2 regions of the Cellulosimicrobium sp. So1_17 genome follow, and region 2 is predicted to be linked to the other one. Evidence: predicted binding sites of a transcription regulator. Region 2 holds the regulator's gene; the other holds the start of a gene.
The links. Region 2 encodes HspR, which represses chaperone genes until heat shock. Its sites were predicted from a motif close to AAGTTGAGTCNNNNNGACTCAACTT; they were not measured.
Positions count from the first base shown of each region.

Region 1: the regulator HspR is predicted to act here: its motif matches at 1,533-1,557, upstream of clpB (ATP-dependent chaperone ClpB).

Region 1 covers NZ_CM143702.1:2,422,284-2,426,696, reverse strand. Annotated here, with positions in the region: gene ACZCLJ_RS10710 (LppM family (lipo)protein) at 1-1,417, opposite strand, end outside; gene clpB (ATP-dependent chaperone ClpB) at 1,611-4,235, shown strand; gene ACZCLJ_RS10700 (diacylglycerol/lipid kinase family protein) at 4,394-4,413, shown strand, end outside.
Region 2 covers NZ_CM143702.1:3,634,072-3,638,484, forward strand. Annotated here, with positions in the region: gene grpE (nucleotide exchange factor GrpE) at 1-274, shown strand, start outside; gene ACZCLJ_RS16030 (DnaJ C-terminal domain-containing protein) at 425-1,423, shown strand; gene ACZCLJ_RS16035 (heat shock protein transcriptional repressor HspR) at 1,429-1,902, shown strand; gene ACZCLJ_RS16040 (DUF1540 domain-containing protein) at 2,069-2,377, shown strand; gene ACZCLJ_RS16045 (hypothetical protein) at 2,502-3,299, opposite strand; gene ACZCLJ_RS16050 (sigma-70 family RNA polymerase sigma factor) at 3,504-4,413, shown strand, end outside.

The DNA.
Region 1 (4,413 bases), 1.2 Mb from region 2:
GCGGCGGGAGCGGCTGGGTCGGGGCGGGCGGCACCGGTCCGGGCTGCGGAGGCAGCGGCTGCGTGGTGGCCGGGCCCTGCTGGTACGGAGTCGTCGGTGCCTGCTGCGGGTGCCCGGGTGCGCCGGGGTATCCGGGCTGCTGGCCCTGCGGCGGCGCGTACGGGCCCTGCGGGGTACCCGGACGGCCGGGCTGCTGGCCCGGCGCGGGCGGGTACTGCCCCTGCGGGCCGGGCTGCTGCCCCTGCGGGCCGGGCTGCTGACCCTGCGGGCCGGGCTGCTGGCCGGGATATCCGCCCTGCTGCGGCGGGTACTGGCCGGGTTGGCCCTGCTGACCGGGGTAGCCGCCCTGCTGCGGGGGGTACTGGCCAGGCTGGCCCTGCTGCCCGGGGTAGGCGGCGGGCGGCTGCTGACCCGGCTGGCCGGGGTACTGGCCCGGCTGACCGGGGTACTGACCCGGCTGACCGGCGTACTGGCCGGGCTGACCGGGGTACTGGCCCTGCGGGGGACCCGGCTGGCCCGGGTACTGGCCCGGGTACTGACCCTGCGGCGCGCCGGGCTGACCCGGGTAGCCGCCCTGGGCGAGTCCCGCGTCACCGTCCTGCGCGTCCGGCTTCTTGCGCAGCACCAGCCAGAGCACGAGGCCGATGATCGCGAGCAGGAGGAGCCCGCCGACCAGGCCGAGGACCCACCAGGGGAAGCCGGAGCCCTCGTCGCCGTCCGAGTCCGCGGACGAGCCCGTGGTGCCGTCGTCCGTGCCGTCGTCGGAGCCGTCGGTCGAGCCGTCCGTGGTCCCGTCGCCCGGGTCCGCCGCGGCGCCCCCGGCAACGGCCGACCCGCGGGCCGAGAGCTCGGTGACCTCGCCGATCACGGGGGTCCAGGTCACGGTGTTGCCGTCGACCTCGCCATTGGTCTCCGCGACCTCACCGGGGAACGTGATGGAGATGCTGACCTCGAAGCCCTCCATCATCTGGCGGGTCATCTCGTCCGACTCCGGATCGGTCCCGTCCATGCCCATCTCCTCGTCGGACATGTCCATCGAGCCGCTCACCACGAACTCGTCGCCCTCGCGCGTGATGGAGAGCTCGTCCGTGGCGCCCGTCGACATGTCGGAGATCGGCTGACCGGTGTAGGTCATCCGCGTGCCGGTGTAGCCGTCCTCGGCGTAGGGCTCCTGGGTCGCACCGGGCGGGAGCTCGCCCTCCATCTCCGAGCCCATCTGGTCCCACAGCGCCTGCGGGTCCTGGCCGAGCGCCTCGGCCGTCTCGTCGGAGATCGCCATGACGATCGTGCCGTCGGCCGTGTCGTCCTCGTTGAGCGTGAGGTCCATGTCGATCCTCATGCACCCGGCGAGGAACAGTGCAAGGGTGGCGAGGAGGGCGCCGAGTCCGAGTCGCTTGCGCAGTGGCGAGGGGTTCACCTGTCCAGCATGTCGCGGATCCGCGGCGGGGGCGAGGGTCGATGCCGATTTGAGACGAACGTCCGGAGACTTCATCCGTCCCGGCCCGCAGGGCCGTGCGCATGGCGGGCGAGCCAAGTTGAGCGGAATACACTCAACTTGAGGACCGTTCCACTGGTCAGACCCTGTTCCCTGATCAACCACCGGAGCCCCGATGGAGACGAAGTTCACCACGATGTCGCAGCAGGCGATCGGCGACGCGATCCAGACCGCCACCGCTGCGGGCAACCCCCAGCTCGAGCCGACCCACCTCCTGGCGGCGCTGCTCGCCCAGGACGGCGGCGTCGCCGTCGGGCTGCTCGACGCCGTCGGCGCGGACAAGCAGGCGATCGGCCAGCGGCTGCGCGCCGCGCTCGTCGCGCTGCCCACGGTGAGCGGCTCCGCCGTCGCGCAGCCCCAGCCGTCGCGGGCGACCTCGGCCGTGCTCGAGAACGCCTCGAAGGAGGCGCAGGGGCTCGGCGACGAGTACGTCTCGACCGAGCACCTGCTCATCGGTCTGGCCGCGGGCTCGTCGCAGGCCGCGACGATCCTCCAGCAGGCCGGCGCCCCGGCGGACGCGCTGCGCTCCGCGCTGCCCGCGGTCCGGGGGAGCGCACGTGTCACGAGCCCCAACCCCGAGGGCACCTACAAGGCGCTCGAGCAGTACGGCACCGACCTCACGGCCGCGGCCGCCGACGGCAGGCTCGACCCCGTCATCGGCCGCGACTCCGAGATCCGCCGCGTGGTCCAGGTGCTGTCGCGCCGCACGAAGAACAACCCCGTCCTCATCGGGGAGCCCGGCGTCGGCAAGACGGCCGTCGTCGAGGGCCTCGCGCAGCGCATCGTCGCCGGCGACGTCCCCACGTCCCTGCAGGGCAAGCGGCTCATCTCCCTGGACCTCGCGAGCATGGTCGCGGGCGCGAAGTACCGCGGTGAGTTCGAGGAGCGGCTCAAGGCCGTGCTCGAGGAGATCCGCTCGTCCGACGGCGAGGTCGTCACCTTCATCGACGAGCTGCACACCGTCGTGGGCGCCGGCGCAGGTGGAGAGGGCGCGATGGACGCGGGCAACATGCTCAAGCCCATGCTCGCCCGCGGCGAGCTGCGGCTCGTCGGCGCCACGACGCTCGACGAGTACCGCGAGCACGTCGAGAAGGACCCGGCGCTCGAGCGCCGTTTCCAGCAGGTCTTCGTCGGCGAGCCGTCCGTCGAGGACACGGTCGCGATCCTGCGCGGCCTCAAGGAGCGGTACGAGGCGCACCACAAGGTGACGATCGCGGACTCCGCGCTCGTCGCCGCCGCATCGTTGTCCGACCGGTACATCCCCGGCCGCCAGCTCCCCGACAAGGCGATCGACCTCGTCGACGAGGCCGCGTCGCGCCTGCGCATGGAGCTCGACTCGTCGCCCGTCGAGGTCGACGAGCTGCAGCGCGCGGTGACACGTCTCGAGATGGAGGAGGTCGTGCTCTCCGAGTCGACCGACCCCGCGAGCCTCGAGCGCCTCGAGCGGCTGCGTGCCGACCTCGCCGACCGCCGGGAGGAGCTCGCGTCGCTCACCGCGCGGTGGGAGGCCGAGAAGGCCGGGCACAACCGCGTCGGCGACCTGCGCGCGAAGCTCGACGAGCTGCGCGTCCAGGTCGAGCGCGCGATCCGCGAGGGCGACCTCGAGACCGCCGGGCGCCTGCAGTACGGCGAGATCCCGCAGGTGCAGCGCGAGGTGGACGAGGCGGAGCGCGCCGAGGCCGCCGAGGGCGCGGCCGACGCGGTCGGCGGAGCGGACACCGCGCCGATGATCGCGGACAAGGTCGGTGCGGACGAGATCGCCGAGGTGGTCTCGGCGTGGACCGGCATCCCGGCGGGCCGCATGCTCCAGGGCGAGTCCGAGAAGCTCCTCCACATGGAGGAGGTCATCGGCGAGCGCCTCATCGGGCAGCGCTCCGCGGTGTCCGCGGTGTCCGACGCCGTCCGGCGCGCGCGTGCGGGCGTCGCCGACCCGGACCGTCCCACGGGCTCGTTCCTCTTCCTCGGCCCCACGGGCGTCGGCAAGACCGAGCTCGCGAAGTCGCTCGCGGACTTCCTGTTCGACGACGAGCGCGCCATGGTGCGCATCGACATGTCGGAGTACTCCGAGAAGCACAGCGTCGCCCGCCTGGTCGGCGCGCCCCCGGGCTACGTCGGCTACGAGGAGGGTGGCCAGCTCACCGAGGCCGTGCGCCGTCGGCCGTACTCGGTCGTGCTGCTCGACGAGGTCGAGAAGGCGCACCCCGAGGTCTTCGACATCCTGCTCCAGGTGCTCGACGACGGCCGTCTCACCGACGGCCAGGGCCGCACCGTCGACTTCCGCAACGTCATCCTCGTGCTCACGTCGAACCTGGGCTCGCAGTTCCTCGTGGACCCGCTGCTCGAGGACTCCGCCAAGCACGAGGCCGTCATGAGCGCCGTCCGGGCCAGCTTCAAGCCGGAGTTCCTCAACCGCCTCGACGACGTCATCGTGTTCGACCCGCTGAACCTTGAGGAGCTCGGCCGGATCGTGGACCTCAGCGTGGCGCACCTCGCGGCGCGCCTCGCCGACCGCCGGATCACGCTCGACGTGTCGCCCGCCGCGCGCGAGTGGCTCGCGCTCGAGGGCTTCGACCCCGCCTACGGCGCGCGCCCGCTGCGCCGCCTCGTGCAGCGCGAGATCGGCGACCGCCTCGCGCGAATGCTCCTCGCGGGCGACGTCGCGGACGGAGACGTCGTGCGCGTGGACCGCGATCCCGACGGCGGGGGCCTCACCCTGGCCACGGAGGTGCTGACCGCCTGAGGGCGGTGACGGTTCGGCGGCCCGGTCGCGTCCTCGGCAGCTCGCGCTGCCGAGCACGGCCCGGGCCGCCGAGGCGCGTCCGGGCTCCCGAACCGTCGTCGTGCGCCGCCGGACCCCCGCCGGGGCGCGCGGAGGCGCCGACCTCGCCATACTCAGGTGTGCCCAACGACCCGCAGGC
Region 2 (4,413 bases):
GCTCGACGACGTGGACCGCGCCCGCCAGCACGGCGAGCTCACGGGCCCGTTCGCCGCGATCGCGGACAAGCTCGACGCGAGCCTCGAGCGGTTCGGCGTCCAGCGCTACGGGACGGTCGGCGAGGAGTTCGACCCGACCGTCCACGAGGCGCTCATGCACCAGACCGAGCCCGGGGCCACGGCCACCACGGTCAACCTCGTGATCGAGCCGGGCTACCGCATCGGCGAGCGCGTCGTGCGTGCCGCACGCGTCTCCGTCGTCGGCCCGGAGTAGCACCACCCTCGTGCCCGACGGCGCGGCGCACCTTCCGCGCGAAGGTGCGCCCCGTCGTCGGGCACGGGACGATCACGACCGGAAGCACCCGCAGCACCGCACGAAGGACAGACCCACGAGCACACGAGACACGACCCGGAGGGAGGCGCCGTGACCGGCCAGGACTGGATGGAGAAGGACTTCTACGCCGTGCTCGGCGTCCCCAAGGACGCCGACGACGCCGCGCTCAAGAAGGCGTACCGCAAGCTCGCCCGCCAGTACCACCCCGACCAGAACCCGGGTGACGACGCGGCGGAGGCGAAGTTCAAGGAGATCGGCGAGGCCTACGCCGTCCTGTCCGACCCGAAGGAGCGCGAGCAGTACGACGCGATCCGGGCGATGGCGGGTGGCGGTGCCCGGTTCTCCGCGGGTCCGGGCGGCGCCGGCGGCGCCGGCTTCGAGGACGTGTTCGGCGGGATGTTCGGCGGCGCCCCGGGCGGAGGGCGCGTGCGCTACTCGACCGGTGGCCAGGGCGGCGCCGGGTTCGAGGACATCCTCGGGTCGATGTTCGGCGGTGGGGGCGGGGGCCAGCGGTTCGCAGGCCAGGGCTTCGGCGGGCCGCAGGCCGGGGCCGACGTCGCCGCCGCGACGACGCTGCCCTTCCGGCAGGCGGTCGAGGGCTCGACCGTCACGTTCACCGTCGACGGCCGCCAGGTGGCGACGCGCATCCCGCCCGGTGTGCGGGACGGACAGAAGATCCGCCTGCGCGGCAAGGGGCGCCCGGGCAGCGCCGGGGGACCGGCCGGTGACCTCGTCGTCACCGTGCGCGTCACGCCGCACCCCGTGTTCGCGCTCGACGGGACCAACCTGCGCGTGAGCGTCCCCGTGACGTTCGCGGAGGCCGCGCTCGGCGCGACGATCTCCGTGCCGACCCTCGACGGGTCCACGGTCAAGGTCAAGGTGCCGGCGGGCACGCCGTCGGGCCGGACCCTGCGCGTCAAGGGGCGCGGGGTGCAGACCGCCAAGGGCACGGGCGACCTGCTCGTGACGGTCCAGGTGGCCGTCCCGCAGAAGCTGTCGAAGGCTGCGCGCGAGGCCGTCGAGGCGTTCGCCGCGGAGACCGACGGGCACGACGTGCGCGCGGACCTCGCGCGCCAGGCGGCGGAGTGACGGGGATGGCGTCGCGCGAGGGGCAGGGCGTCCCCGAGGACGCGCCCGTCCTGGTCATCTCCCAGGCGGCGACGCTCGCGGGCATGCACCCGCAGACGCTGCGCCAGTACGACCGCCTCGGGCTCGTCGTGCCGCGCCGCGCCGCCGGGCGCGGACGCCGCTACTCGCTGCGCGACGTCGCGAAGCTGCGCGAGGTGCAGCGCCTCAGCCACGACGAGGGCATCAACCTCGCCGGGATCCAGCGGATCCTCGCCCTGGAGTCGCAGGTCGAGCGCCTCGAGCGCCGGCTCGAGGCGCTCTCGGCCCGCGTCGAGCCGGGCGGGCGGGTGTTCGCCGCGGCGGCGAGCGGCGACGTCGTCGTGGTGCCGCGCGGCCGCAGCGTGCGCCGTGGCGTCGACGACGCGCTGCGCGAGACGTTCGCCGAGCACGCCGAGGCGCGTGCGCTCGTCATCTGGCGTCCGGCGGGTCCTGCGGACTGAGCTCCGCCGCGCCCGGCCGCGACAATTTCGAAAGAATGACGTGCGCTAAAGAGCATTCTTCGAGGAATTGTTAGTGAGGCCTTGCTTGCTATACACCGGGGAATTCCGGGAATACCGTGGAGAACGGAAGCCCGGCCCCCCGGGTCCTCGGAGCGAGGAGACAACGATGAGCAGCCTCATGGAGATGCCCCAGGTCGTCGAGTGTTCCATCGACGGGTGCGGGTACAACCACGACCACGGGTGCCACGCTGGCGCCGTGACCATCGCCGGCCACGTCGGCGACGCGGAGTGCGCGACCTTCATCCCGCTCGGCACCAAGGGCGGGCTCGAGAAGGTCCTCGCCCACGTCGGCGCGTGCCAGCGGACCGAGTGCGTCCACAACGAGTCGCTCGAGTGCTCGGCCCCGTCGATCCGCGTCGGTGCGGGCCCGTCGAGCGAGATCAGCGCGGACTGCCTGACCTTCACCCCGCGCTGACGCGCGGGCCTCTTCGCCGGCGGTCGGGTCACCCACCGGACCGCAGTGACGCCCCACCCCCGGACGCCCCGGACCGAGCGCTCGCCCGCCCGGCCGGGGCGTCGTCGCGCCCGGCCGTCTCGCCTCAGCGTTGCAGCGTGTCGAGCAGCGCGACGGCGGCCGCGTGGGTCCCCGGCAGCGGCTCGGTCCACAGGCGCGGCGGGCGGCGCAGGATCGCGGAGACGCCGAGCGAGAGCCCGGTGCGCTCGATGCGACGGCGCAGCTCTGCCCGGACCGCCTCGCCGTCGACGAGGCGCTCACCGAGGACGACGAACAACCCGTTGCCGAGCGACGCCATGGGGTGCCCGTCCCCGAAGGTCTGCGTGAGCGCACGACCCATCGCCGCCGACCGGGCGAAGCGTTGCCACCCCGTCAGGTCGTCGACGGCCACGTCCACCACGAGCAGCCCGTGGGTGTCGCCGACGGGGACGCCCGAGCGTTGCGCCGCGCCGTACGTCTCCCGGAGCCGGTGCGTCAGGTACTGCGGCGTCGCGAGACCGGACTCCGGGTCGAGGACCTCCGGCGAGACCGGGGTCGCGGCGTAGCCCTCCGCCCACCCGACCGCGACGGCGCGCAGGAGCTCGAGGTCGGGCTCGCGGTCGTGCGAGCGGTACAGGCACGCCACGTCGTCGATCGCCTCGCCGATGCCGACGCCGGCCTCGCCGCGGGCCTGCCCCAGCCGCTCCGCGGCCGGGGAGACGTCGTTCCGCTCGACCACGGCCTCGGTCAGCGCGTCGACGGCGGGGTGGTACCAGTCGCCGGGGCGCAGCCAGACGGTCTCGACGCTCCTCTCGCGCCAGGCCTCGCGCAACAGCTCCGGGGCAGGCGCGGCGTACCCCTGGATGTGTTCCATGTACATGAGACGCTCGGGAGGCTCCCTCATGACGCGGTTTCGACGAGAATCTTCGGTGAGGTGCTGCAGCGGGTGAAACAGACTCCGGGTAGCGGGTAAAGACGGGACGAAGCGGGACGGTTCACCCCCCTGCGGGGTGGATCTGCTGGACCCCCTCCCTGGAACCTGGACAGGCGTCTACCATGAGCACCGTCGTACGTCTTGCTGCAGCAGGACGAAGTCCAGGGCGGTGGCATGACTGAGGCGCGAACACAGGTGTGGGGCGAGGCGTTGAGCGACGCCGAGCTCATCACCGCCGTGCGCGGTGGCGACCCGAGCGCCTACGGTGCCCTGTACGAGAGGCACGCGGCCGCGGCGCACTCCGTGGCACGGCAGTACGTCCGCTCGACGGTCGACGCCGACGACGTCGTCTCCGACGCGTTCGCCCGCACGCTCTCGGTCCTGCAGAACGGTGGCGGACCGGACGTCACGTTCCGCGCCTACCTCTTCACCGTCGTCCGCCGGCTGTCCTACGACCTCGTCAACGGTGCCCGGCGCACCCAGCCCACGGACGACGAGCGGACCTTCGAGTCCGCGTTCGGGCCGATGGCCTCGACGGAGGACCCCACGCTCGAGGGCTTCGAGCGATCGATCGTCGCGAAGGCCTATGCCGAGCTCCCCGAGCGGTGGCGCGCCGTCCTCTGGTACACGGAGGTCGAGAACCTCCCGCCCGCAGAGATCGCACCGATCCTCGGGCTCACCGCGAACGGTGTCTCCGCCCTGTCCTACCGGGCGCGCGAGGGCTTGCGCCAGGCCTACCTCCAGCAGCACCTGACGTCCGTGCCCGCCGAGGAGTGCCAGGGCGTCAACCCCCTGCTGGGCTCCTACGTGCGCGGCGGGCTCGCGAAGCGCGAGACGGCGCGCGTCGAGAGCCACCTCGACGGCTGCGGCGAGTGCCGCGGGCTCGTGCTCGAGCTCGGCGACGTCTCGCACGGCATGCGGGCGGTCATCGCGCCCCTGGTCCTCGGGATCGGCGCGCTGGGACTCGTCGGGACGGCGCTGCCGGTGTCCGGCGGGGCCGCGGTGGCTGGCGGTGCGGCCGCGGCCCTCGCCGGCGCCGGGGCGGGTCAGGGCGCCTCCGGCGGCGCGGCCGGTTCCGGAGGCA